2 regions of the Gorillibacterium terrae genome follow, and region 2 is predicted to be linked to the other one. Evidence: riboswitches for the same ligand, from Rfam matches in the RefSeq annotation. Region 2 holds a riboswitch; the other holds the start of a gene.
What was found. Region 2 has a riboswitch for cyclic di-GMP ahead of ACSEXS_RS01140 (chemotaxis protein CheX). Riboswitches for the same ligand answer to the same signal wherever they lie in the genome.

Region 1 (5,392 bases), on a different contig from region 2:
GGCGACGGAGGCGGAAGCAGACTTCTTCGCCGCCGATCCGCTGCGGCTCGCCGGCAAATCCGCTCCCCTCAAGCTGTGCAGCACGGCGGCGCTGCTGCTCGCCGACCAGGAGGAGAATATCCCCCGGGTGTCCCGCCTGGTGGAAGGGGCGCTCGTCGCCTTGCAAATGGCCGACGATTGGGCCGATTGGGCCTCTGATCTTGCCGAAGGCAGCTACAACAGCCTGCTCTCCCACTACCGCTCGGCGGCCGGATGGCCTTCGGACTCGCCGGTCCAGGAGGAGCGGGTTCGGGACTTTCTCTATATCGACGAGGGGCTGGGCACCTACAGTGCGGCAGCCGAGCGGCTCTATGAGCCGGAAGCCTACCGCGGACTGCGGCTCAGCCACTTGCAGGCCTTCCACGAATCCCTCCTCGCCAACCTGCGGGAAGGCGCTGCGGAGATCGCCGCGGCGAAGCGGCAGTTGGAACGGGGCGGGCTGCACTACTGGCTCAGCCAGGCTTCGCAGACGAAGCCGGATTAACGCGCAAAGAGACCGCTCTCCGAAAGGGGAGAACGGTCTCTTTTTGTTCGAGGTCACGGAAAGGCGAAGTGTGCAGAATCGTCCTGTAAAATCACGACCGGTCGGCAAGCAGCTTGCGGACGGAGGCCTCGATCTTGTCGGGTGTATCCTTGGGAGCGAAGCGGCGAACGACGCGGCCGTCCCGGTCGATCAGGAACTTGGTGAAGTTCCATTTGATGGTGCGCGAGCCGAACAAGCCCGGAGCCTCTTGCGTCAGGTGACGAAACAGCGGATGGGCCTCCGGACCCTTGACGTCAATCTTGGCGAACAGGGGGAAGGTTACTCCATGATTCAGCTCGCAGGCCTCGGCGATCCGGCTGTCCTCGTCCAGCTCCTGGCCAAGGAACTGCGAGCTGGGAAAACCGAGTACGGCGAAGCCGCGGTCCTTGTACTCCTGATAAAGCCGCTCCAGTCCCTTGAATTGAGGGGCAAAGCCGCACTTGGTGGCGGTATTGACGATCAGGAGCGCCTGCCCCCGGTAGGGAGCCAGCGTCGTCGTCTCGCCGCGAATCGTCTTGACCTCATACTCGTACAGGCTCATGGTTCTCGCGCCTCCATTGGGTTGGTGTATCGAACTATTTTGTTTAATTATATTGTATACAATTTATATGGAGGCGTCAACTGAAGGGCTCGTGGGACTATGGGCCCGGATACAGCAGATTGATCCCTGACGATGCAAGAGGCCATTTGTGGAAAAAATGGCAGGGGGACTAGTCGCGGAAGGAAAAACGTGGTAAGTTAGTCCATGCAGGATTATTTTCACCTTAACCGGAAGACCCAGATCGAATCTTCCAACTGAATACTCGGCAAAACTATCGAAAGGTAGTGACGCAAAGCTATAGGGACTACTTCCGTATAGGAAATGTCAGCCAGTTGCAAGCTTTTATTCCCGCAAATTGGTGAACTATGGCTATTTAAGCCCATCGTTTGCCTTTTTTATTTTATATTGCCACTGAAGGAGCTTAAACATGGGGAAATCGGGAAGTTTAGACAAGAATCTGCAAACGAGGAAGACCCGCAAGAAAACGATAGCCGGAAGGAACATGCTGCTGACCAGTCTTTATATCTTTTTGACCGGTCTCATCCTCATCTTTTACAGCTATCACCTGGAAAGTAATTTGATGATGAAGCAGCTCCGCGCCGAGTCGCAGAAGACGATGGAAGCATTCGCCAAGACCATCTCCGCCGACGACGTCGCGCAGGCCAAAGCCAATCTGGACCCGGAATCACCGATACAAAAAAAACTGACGGAACACTTCGACCAGTTGTCCGCTACCCACCCGAACATCGCTCAAGGCTATATTTTTGGAGCGGAATTGAAGAATTCCAACCAGACCTCGATGATTGCCTTCCCAACCTCGCTCCTCACCGCCTTCAAAGACGCCAACCTGAAATTGGGAGATTACTATGAGCAGCCCAAGATCCATGCCGACGGGGTTGTCTCGATGAAGAAAACCAAGCACCTCAGCTTCACCAAGATTTATAAGGATGACTTCGGCTCGTGGCTGACGGTCCTGACTCCTTATCTGGATAAACAGGGAGAGGTGTACGCTTACATCGGTATGGATGTCGACGCCAGCCTCGTCCTTGCCGGAAAGAAGGAGTTGCTGACCAAGACGACCGTGGCTTTGGCCGTGACCCTGCTGGTGGTCCTAATCCTTCAGTACCTCACCAACCGCCGCACCTTCGCTCCGGTGCAGGACCTCATGCGGGCGCTCGAGCGCTTCAGCAAGGGAGACTTCTTCGTCCGGCTGAAGGAAAGCCCCGACGAGCTGGGCCAAGTCAACGCCAGCTTTAACCGGACGGTCGAGCAGATCGGAACGCTGGTGACGACGATCAAGGGCGTGTCGATCCAATCGGCGGACCAGTCGGAGCAGCTGTTCGCCACCGTTGAGGAAGGCAGCCAGAGCACCGGCGAGATCACGGGCCACATCGAGCTGATGTCGGAACGGATCGGCCAGCAGAGTATCGCCATCGGCGAGAGCGCAACGTCGCTCGAGGAGATCGCCATGGGCGTTCAGACCATCGCCGGCAATACGGCCGAGCTGTCGGAGACCTCCACCCGAATGATGCTTCAATCGGAGAAGGGCAACCGCAACGTCGAACGGGTCATCGAGCAGATGAACTCCATCCACGATTCGGTCAAGGGCTCGGTGGAGCTGATGGAGCAGCTGCAGCGGCGCTCCGAGGAAATCGGCGAGATCGTCCAAGTGATTACTCAGATCGCCTCCCAGACGAGCCTCTTGTCCCTGAACGCCAGCATCGAAGCCGCGCGGGCCGGGGAGAACGGCAGGGGCTTCGCCGTCGTGGCGAACGAAGTCAAGAAGCTCTCCGAGGAATCGAAGAACTCGGCGGAACGGATCGTCGAGCTGGTCGGGCACATCCGCCGGGAGACCCATATGGCCGTGCAGTCGATCGTTGAAGGCGAGCAGAACGTCGAGACCGGCATCGAGATCGTCAAGGAAACCGGCTCGCTCTTCAACGAAATTCTCGCCGCCACCGACCAGGTGACCACACAAGCCCAGGAAGTCTCCGCCGCGACCGAGCAGATGGTTGCGGAAACCGAGCAGATTTCCTACTCCTTCAAGCAATTGTCCGGCCTTGCCGAGCAGAATGCTTCCCTGTCCGTCGACATGAGAAACCGCGCGGTCGATCAGCGCACCGCGTTTAACCGCATCGTCGATTCGGCCGACCATCTCAATCAGATCTCCGATCAGCTCAAGGGCTTGATCAAAGACCTGGCTGTCTAGGGCGGCGCCTCCGATTTGGGACATGATGATCACTACTAACGAAGGATGGATGCGGAAATGAAAGCTATACTGACGCATAGAGAAGATAAACAAGCCGGTTGGTTGCCGGAGCTGGCCGGACTGCCCCAGTTGTCGCTGCCTGCCGATTATCCGCGCCGGCCGGCGGGGTCCCGAACGGCGGAGGTATCGATTCGGATTGAAGCAGAAGACAAGGAGTTCGCCGGCTTGGCTCAGTGGAATGGCCGAGAACTGCTTGGGGGAGTGCTGGCGCTGTATTTCGGGTTTTTGCAGCGGATGACGCTGGAGTCCGATCTCCTGATCGGCCTTCAGACGGAGGACGGCGGATACGCTCCCCTGCGCCTCGCCTGGGAGAAGGAAATGACCTTCGAAGGGCTGTTCCGCCAGGTTCAGACCGGGCTGGGCGAGCTGGAAGTCGGGATTGGCGCGGCCAAGACGCAGGCTGCGCCCAATCCGGGGTACGCCATGCTGTATGGAACGGCCGGACTGCCCGGCGAGGACGGCATCCGGCTGTGGCTCGACCGCGGGCACGGCGGCTGGACGCTGACCGCCGCTTATTCCCCCGAGCGGTTCTCGAAGGCGACGATGGAGCGCAACCTCCGCTACCTGAAGAGGCTGGCCCAGGCGGGCTGGGCGGACCCCGCACAGGTGATCGCGGCCGTGGATATTCTCTCTCCCCAGGACGGAGGGGCCTACTCCCGGTTGAACGCTACCGCAGAACCGGTTGCCGAGCGGCGCACCGTCGTCTCCTGGTTCCGGGACACCGCCTGCCGCTTCGCCAATAAAATAGCCTTGTCCTGCGGCGGGGATTTCCGCACCTACCGGGAACTCAACGACGAATCCGACCAACTGGCCGCCTACCTGCTTCGCGAGGGCCTGCTTCCGGGCGAGCCGGTGGTCCTCTATATGGAGCGGAGCATCGCGTCGGTCGTCTCCCTCTTCGGCATCCTCAAGGCCGGAGGCTCGTATGTGCCGGTCGATCCGACCCACCCGGCCGACCGCAACGCGTACATCATCAAGGACACGGGGGCCCGCTATGCCATCGCCAGTCCGGGGCTGGCGAAGCGGATGGAGCAGCTTGCCGAGAGCCAGCGGCTAGAGCTGCGCATCCTGAATCCGGAAGAGGCAGGCTCGGAGCAGCATCCCGACTATCCGCAGGAGCTGGCCCAGGCGGAATCCATCGCTTATCTCATCTATACCTCCGGCTCGACCGGCACGCCGAAGGGCGCGATGATTCCCCACCGCGCCGTGGTCAATCTGGTGGCGGGCATCCGCCGGCTGCTCGGCTGGAACGAGACGGACATCATCGCCCAGTATTCCACTTTCAGCTTCGACGCCTCGGTCTTCGACTTGTTCGGCGCTTTGCTGCTCGGTTCGCATCTGCACCTGCTTGAAGACGAAGAGCGCTTCTCGGTGGAATCCTTCACCGCGGCGATTGCCGGGGCCCAGGCGACCCAGATCGGCATCCTGCCTCCGGTGTTCTTCAGCCGGCTGGCCGCCCATCTTCCCCAAGAGGCGGCGGACCGCTACAGCACCGTGAAGCACCTGCTGCTCGGCGGGGAAGCCCTTCAAGGCCAATCGGTGCGGCTGTTCCAGCAAAAGATGGGCCTCAGCACCGCCATCGTCAACGTGTACGGGCCTACCGAATGCACATCGGTCACCACTACCCACACGGTGGATTATCCGCTGCCCGAGCATGTGGCGGTTGTTCCGATCGGCCGACCGCTGGCCAATTACCGGGTGTACATCGTCAATGAGCACAACCGCCTTTGCCCGCCCGGGGTGATCGGCGAGCTGATCATCGAGTCGCCGGGCGTCGGCATCGGCTACCTGAACCAGCCGGAGAAGACCCGGGAAGCGTTCATCCCCGATCCGTTTGATCCGTCTTCGGGGAAGCGGTTTTACCGGACCGGGGATTTGGCCCGGTTTGCCGCCGACGGAGAGGTGGAATACGCCGGACGGCGGGACAACCAGGTGAAGATCCGCGGCTTCCGGATCGAAGTCGGCGAGATTGAGAATCAGTTCGTGAAGCACGACGCCATCGACGATTGCGCCGTGGTGC
Region 2 (5,392 bases):
TGCTCGACGAGCTGATCGGTCTCGCCGTGGAGCGGCACGCGGAGAAGCAAAAGCTGCAGTTTACTTTTGAAGCCGGAAGGTGAGACCATGGGATTCTCGACGGAATTCAACTCGGTCTGCAAGTTCAAATCCGAACGGGAGCTTGAAGACCTGTTCGAATACGGCAAGACCAAAATGCGCAAAAACGGCTTCCGCATCTATCCGACCGGCATGAAGGTAATCGCCTTCGATCCGCGCAATCAAGCCGTTGCGATCGTGAAGATCAGCGCCTCCATCGCCGAGATCGACTTCCAGGGCAAAGAGATCACCCTGGTGGAGATGGAGCTGGTTCGCCGCCTTACCGCCCAGGAGTCCGAGGTGGAAACGGCGCTCGCCGACGAAATGTTTTTCCGCGATCACCCCGGGCTGTGACGCAACGGGCGGAGAAAAGGGAATACTAAGGGCAGGCCCTTAGGGGCCCAGTCCGCTATTCCCGGAGTTGACGTTCATGCTGATCCGTTTCGGCTATGTGGCCATGTCGGTCCATGTGGCGCATGCTTCTCCATCGAAGACGATGACCGCGACGCAGTTTGCCAAGATTGCCGACCGTGAAGCGGCGCTCGGGAAGCTCGTTCGGATTGCCGAGGAGAATCTCCATAATACGCTGCGCCTGCTCCGCCACAACCGCGCCTACGATATCCATGTCTTCCGGTTCTCGTCCAAGCTGGTTCCGCTCGTCACCCATCCGCTGACCGAGGGCTGGGACCCGATTCCGCGGCTTGCGGAGCCGTTTCGGGAGCTGGGCGACTACGTCATCCAGCATGGCATGCGTACGTCCTTTCACCCCGACCACTTCACGGTGCTGACGACGCCCCGCGAGGAGGTGTTGCGCACCTCGCTCGCCGATCTGGCCCATCAGGTGCGGATGCTGGAGGCCATGGGTCTGGACGAACGCTCCAAATGCAACATCCATATCGGCGGTACCTATGGCGACAAGGAGTCGGCGCTGGCCCGCTTTCACAGCCGGGTTAACGATCTTCCGGCCGCAGTGAGGCGGAGGCTGACCCTGGAGAACGACGACAAAACGTATACCGCCGAGGAAACGCTGCAGGCCGCCGAGGAGCTCGGACTGCCGATGGTACTGGACCTGCACCATCACCAGGTGAATCCCGGCTCGGGCGTCGCCGCGGAAGAGCTTTGGCCGCGCATCCGGGCGACTTGGAAGGACACCGGGATTCCGCCGAAGATCCACGTGTCGAGCCCGAAGAGCGAGAAGGATGTGCGGGCCCACGCCGATTTCGTCGAGCCGGAGCCGCTCGCCGCCTTTTTGGGGGCAATCGCCGCCGAGACGCCGCGGCTCGATATCATGATCGAGGCGAAGCAGAAGGACGAGGCGCTGTTCCGGCTGGTCGCCGATTTGGCCGGACGGGAGGAATTCCGCGAAGTCGACGGCGCTACCTTGGAACGCTGAGCGCTGAACGTTGACCGCTTATGGTCCGTTACTTCCGCTCAAGCGGCACGCTTGATCCATCCCCACCGCAGACGGTGGGGTTTTTAGCGATAGGGCCTGCAACACCCATGCCCTTTGTCACCGCTTACGATGAAATTTGGGGGAAGCTCCGGTAGTTTTTGCGAAGCAACTCTACTATACTGGGGAATAAGAGATTAACCGAAATGAGTGATGATTCATGGCTGAGCCGATTAATGTCCATTATTCCGCAAGCGGGAAGAGCTTTACCGCAGTTGCCATCAACACGGCGGCCAAGGCCGGGGAGTGGATCAAGAGCAAGCTGGGAGCCTACACCACGCTGGGTACCAAAACATCGCCGGCCGATCTGGTGACCGAAATCGATAAAGGCTCGGAGAAGCTGATCAAGAACTTGATTATGACGCATTTTCCCGAGCATTCTTTCTTGGGGGAAGAAGGAGTAGAGCCCGGTCCGCTCGCATCCGCCCAAGCGCTGGAGAGTGTGAGGGACGCCGATTACCTGTGGATCGTCGATCCCATCGACGGCACGACCAATTTCGTTCACGGCTTTCCGTTCTTCTCCGTCTCCATCGCGCTGGCCTTCAAGGGCGAGGTCATCGTCGGGGTTGTCTACGATCCTTCCCGGGATGAGCTGTTCGTCGCCGAGAAGGGCAAAGGGGCTTATCTGCGGGGCAAGCCCATCCACGTCTCCTCGGAGGCGGCGCTGGCCGAGAGCCTCCTCGCGACCGGCTTCCCGACCGATCCGGTCGCGGCCCTGCCCGTGAACATGCGCGGCCTAACGGCTGTGCTGCCGCGCGTGCGCAACATCCGCAACGGAGGCTCCGCCGCGCTGCATTTGGCCTATATCGCCGCCGGCCGGCTGAGCGGCTTCTGGGAAATCAACCTCAACGCCTGGGATCTCGCCGCAGGCTCGCTGCTCGTTCAGGAAGCCGGCGGGCGGGTAACCGATACGACGGGGCAGGAGTATCACCTTGGCGTCCGGAATATCGTCGCAACGAGCGGAGGCATCCACGGCGAACTGATCGATGTGTTGAAGCAGGCGGAAGCTACGGGAATGGAATAGCGCCTCGGGACGAACGGGGCTTATCCAAGGCAGACGGTTTTCCGTCTGTCTTTTTGGTAGGCCCTTTTTGGCATGCTGCCGGGCCTTAGGCGTCGCCTTCGGCGGCGAAGGGTCACCCTCTTAGGTCCCTCGGCTCGCAGTCCGTATTCCGAAATCCGTCCACCAGAGACATAACCGGACAGGACTTGCAGGAAACGGGAAGGAAGTCTATTGATTAATGGGTTTTTGGAAAGTATACTTAGACTAATGGCAGGACTGTGGTCCTAACAACTTGATGCGAAAAGGCAAACCTACCGAAAGGCAGGGACGCAAAGCCTCGGGCCTAAAGGACCAGTTCCTACGGCGGCCGGGTTGCCGAACAACAGTGGCATTGGACCCTACCGGGAAGACCGCTATTGCTTGGTTTCGCACGATTCCAGCGAGTGAGAGAGGCGAAAAAATGCAAGCAGCTTACATCAATCCGTTTCTGATGTCTTCCTGTACGGTAATCGAATCCTTGATCCAGGTCAAACCGACACTGGGCGAGCTCACCATCAAGCAGATCGAGATCGGCGACGATCGCGTCTGGCTGAAGATCGGCATCGTCGGGGGCATGACCGGCGAAGTGGTATTCGGGTTCCCCGAAGCCGTGGCGCTGCGAATCGCTTCAGCGATGATGGGGGGATTTTCCCTGACTGAATTTGACGAGATCAGCCGCAGCGCCATCTCCGAATTGGCCAACATGATCAGCGGCAACGCCAGCACGCTCCTCTACAACCAGGGCATCTGCGTGGATATTACTCCGCCTGCTTTCATGGAGCAGCGCTCCGGAGTGCCCGGCGGCGTGAAGGCCTTGTCCATTCCGCTCAATCTGCATTCTTACGGAGCATTTGATATTTATGTCATTACCCGCTAAGGGGAGAGAACGCCGCGAGCAAGCGGCGTTTTTTTTGTAGAAAGGGATGAACCGCGACCGATTCGCAGTCCTTCACCCGAAGATGCTTCCCGGAGAAGAGGGAGCCGCGTTTAGGCGAACCCGAAAGGCAGGAGCCTCATGAAACGACCGAGCAAACGAAAGACCGCACTCCTAATCCTATCTTCGTTGATTCTGCTGTTGGCGATTTCGCTTTACCTGAAGACGCCCCAGCCCGTCAACGCGATGTTCGCGGGTTCTTCGAGCCTGACTCCCTATGGGAACCGGGTTTACATCGACCCGAGTATTTCGCAGATGACCCGTGAGCAACTCTTGCAGGATCTCAAAGAATCCGAGGAACGGATTAAGGGATTTTACGGAGAGGTTCAAGCCGACCCGACGTTCCTGTTCGTGGAGTCGCCCAAAATGGTTAAGCGGTATGCCCAGAACTCGACGGGACAAACGTATCATCTGTACTGGGGAGATTACATTGTGGTTGGACCGAGCGGATTTAGCCAGGATGTGATCGCCCATGAAAGGATGCATTCCGAATTGAAGAAGAGGGCCAAGCTGGATCGGATTCCCGCTTGGTTTGACGAAGGCTTGGCAACGCTGGCCGATGATCGGTTTCCCGATTACAAGTCCTTCGATGCCGGTCCCCAGGACAAGCAGAAGCTTCAAGCGATTTCCAAGCGAAACGACTTTAATCGAATGAGCTCGGACAAGAGTTATCCGATTGCCCATGCGGAAGTGGGGCATTGGTTCGGAAAGGTGGGGCAAGCCGGCCTGGCCCGCCTCATCGATGGGATCAACGATGGAAAATCCTTTGACGAGCTCTTCGCGGAGATCGATGTTGAGTAGGCAGTGCAGAAGAGTTCGGCCTTGAATACAAAAAGGACCGCTTCCTCAAATGGAAGCGGTCCTTTGTCTTACCTACCGGTATGACCGGATACGGCTATCAATCAGCCCAATACGACCTCGACTTCATGCGTAGCGCCGTCGCCGACCACCGGCAGAACATTGCCTTCGATCTCGCGGCCGTCCAGCGTCATCTTGGCGACGCCCTTCGAGACGTGGTTCGGGTTGGTGATCTTGATGCGGTAGGTGTCGCCGCGGAAGACGCGGGTGATCGTGTAGCCGTCCCAAGCCTTCGGGATGCAGGGGTCGACCTTCAAGCCATCGAAGTCCGGCTTGATGCCGAGGATCGCCTGGGTGATGGCGACGAAGTTCCAGGACGCCGTGCCGGTCAGCCAGGAGTTCTTGGCTTCGCCGTGGCGGACGGCGTCGCGGCCTGCGATCATCTGCGAGTAGACATACGGCTCCATACGGTGCAGGTCGCTGATGTCCTCGCGATAGGCGGGAGCGATTCGGCTGTACACCTCGAACGCGCGGTCGCCGCGGCCGATCTCGGCTTCCGCAATCATGATCCACGGGTTGTTGTGGCAGAAGATACCGGCGTTTTCCTTATAGCCCGGCGGGTAGGACGAGATTTCGCCGAGGTTGATGTAATACTTGGAGTACGGCGGCTGCTGCAGCACGATGCCGTGCTTGGTCTCCAGCCGTTCGATGACGGAGTCGAGCGCCTTCTCGGCGTCGCCGGTCTCGACACCGATGCCCGCCATGACGCACATGCCCTGCGGCTCGATGAAGATTTGGCCTTCGGCGCATTCCTTCGAGCCGATCTTGTCGCCGTAGTGGTCATAGGCGCGAAGGAACCAGTCGCCGTCGAAGCCGTGCTTCATCGTCGTTTCCTTCATGCCCTGGATGAGCGCTTCCGCTTCCGCGGCTTCCTTCTCCAGACCGCGGCGGCGGCAGATTTCCACGTAATCCGGACCGACGAAGACGAACAGGCCGGCGATGAAGACGGATTCGGCCACTTTGCCTTCGATGTTCTCCGTCGTCTGGAACGATTCGCCCGGCGTGTTGGAGAAGCAATTCAGGTTGAGGCAGTCGTTCCAGTCGGCGCGGC

Region 1: another riboswitch for cyclic di-GMP. It lies ahead of ACSEXS_RS14020 (methyl-accepting chemotaxis protein); the one in region 2 lies ahead of ACSEXS_RS01140 (chemotaxis protein CheX).

The regions. Positions count from the first base shown of each region.
Region 1 covers NZ_JBPPGI010000003.1:313,890-319,281, forward strand. The annotation lists gene ACSEXS_RS14010 (hypothetical protein) at 1-523, shown strand, start outside; gene ACSEXS_RS14015 (glutathione peroxidase) at 615-1,103, opposite strand; cyclic di-GMP riboswitch class I at 1,358-1,443, shown strand; gene ACSEXS_RS14020 (methyl-accepting chemotaxis protein) at 1,531-3,312, shown strand; gene ACSEXS_RS14025 (non-ribosomal peptide synthetase) at 3,370-5,392, shown strand, end outside.
Region 2 covers NZ_JBPPGI010000001.1:254,719-260,110, forward strand. The annotation lists gene ACSEXS_RS01120 (D-alanine--D-alanine ligase) at 1-83, shown strand, start outside; gene ACSEXS_RS01125 (MBT domain-containing protein) at 88-411, shown strand; gene uvsE (UV DNA damage repair endonuclease UvsE) at 488-1,450, shown strand; gene ACSEXS_RS01135 (inositol monophosphatase family protein) at 1,668-2,531, shown strand; cyclic di-GMP riboswitch class I at 2,805-2,890, shown strand; gene ACSEXS_RS01140 (chemotaxis protein CheX) at 2,971-3,426, shown strand; gene ACSEXS_RS01145 (hypothetical protein) at 3,565-4,284, shown strand; gene ACSEXS_RS01150 (glycoside hydrolase family 94 protein) at 4,386-5,392, opposite strand, start outside.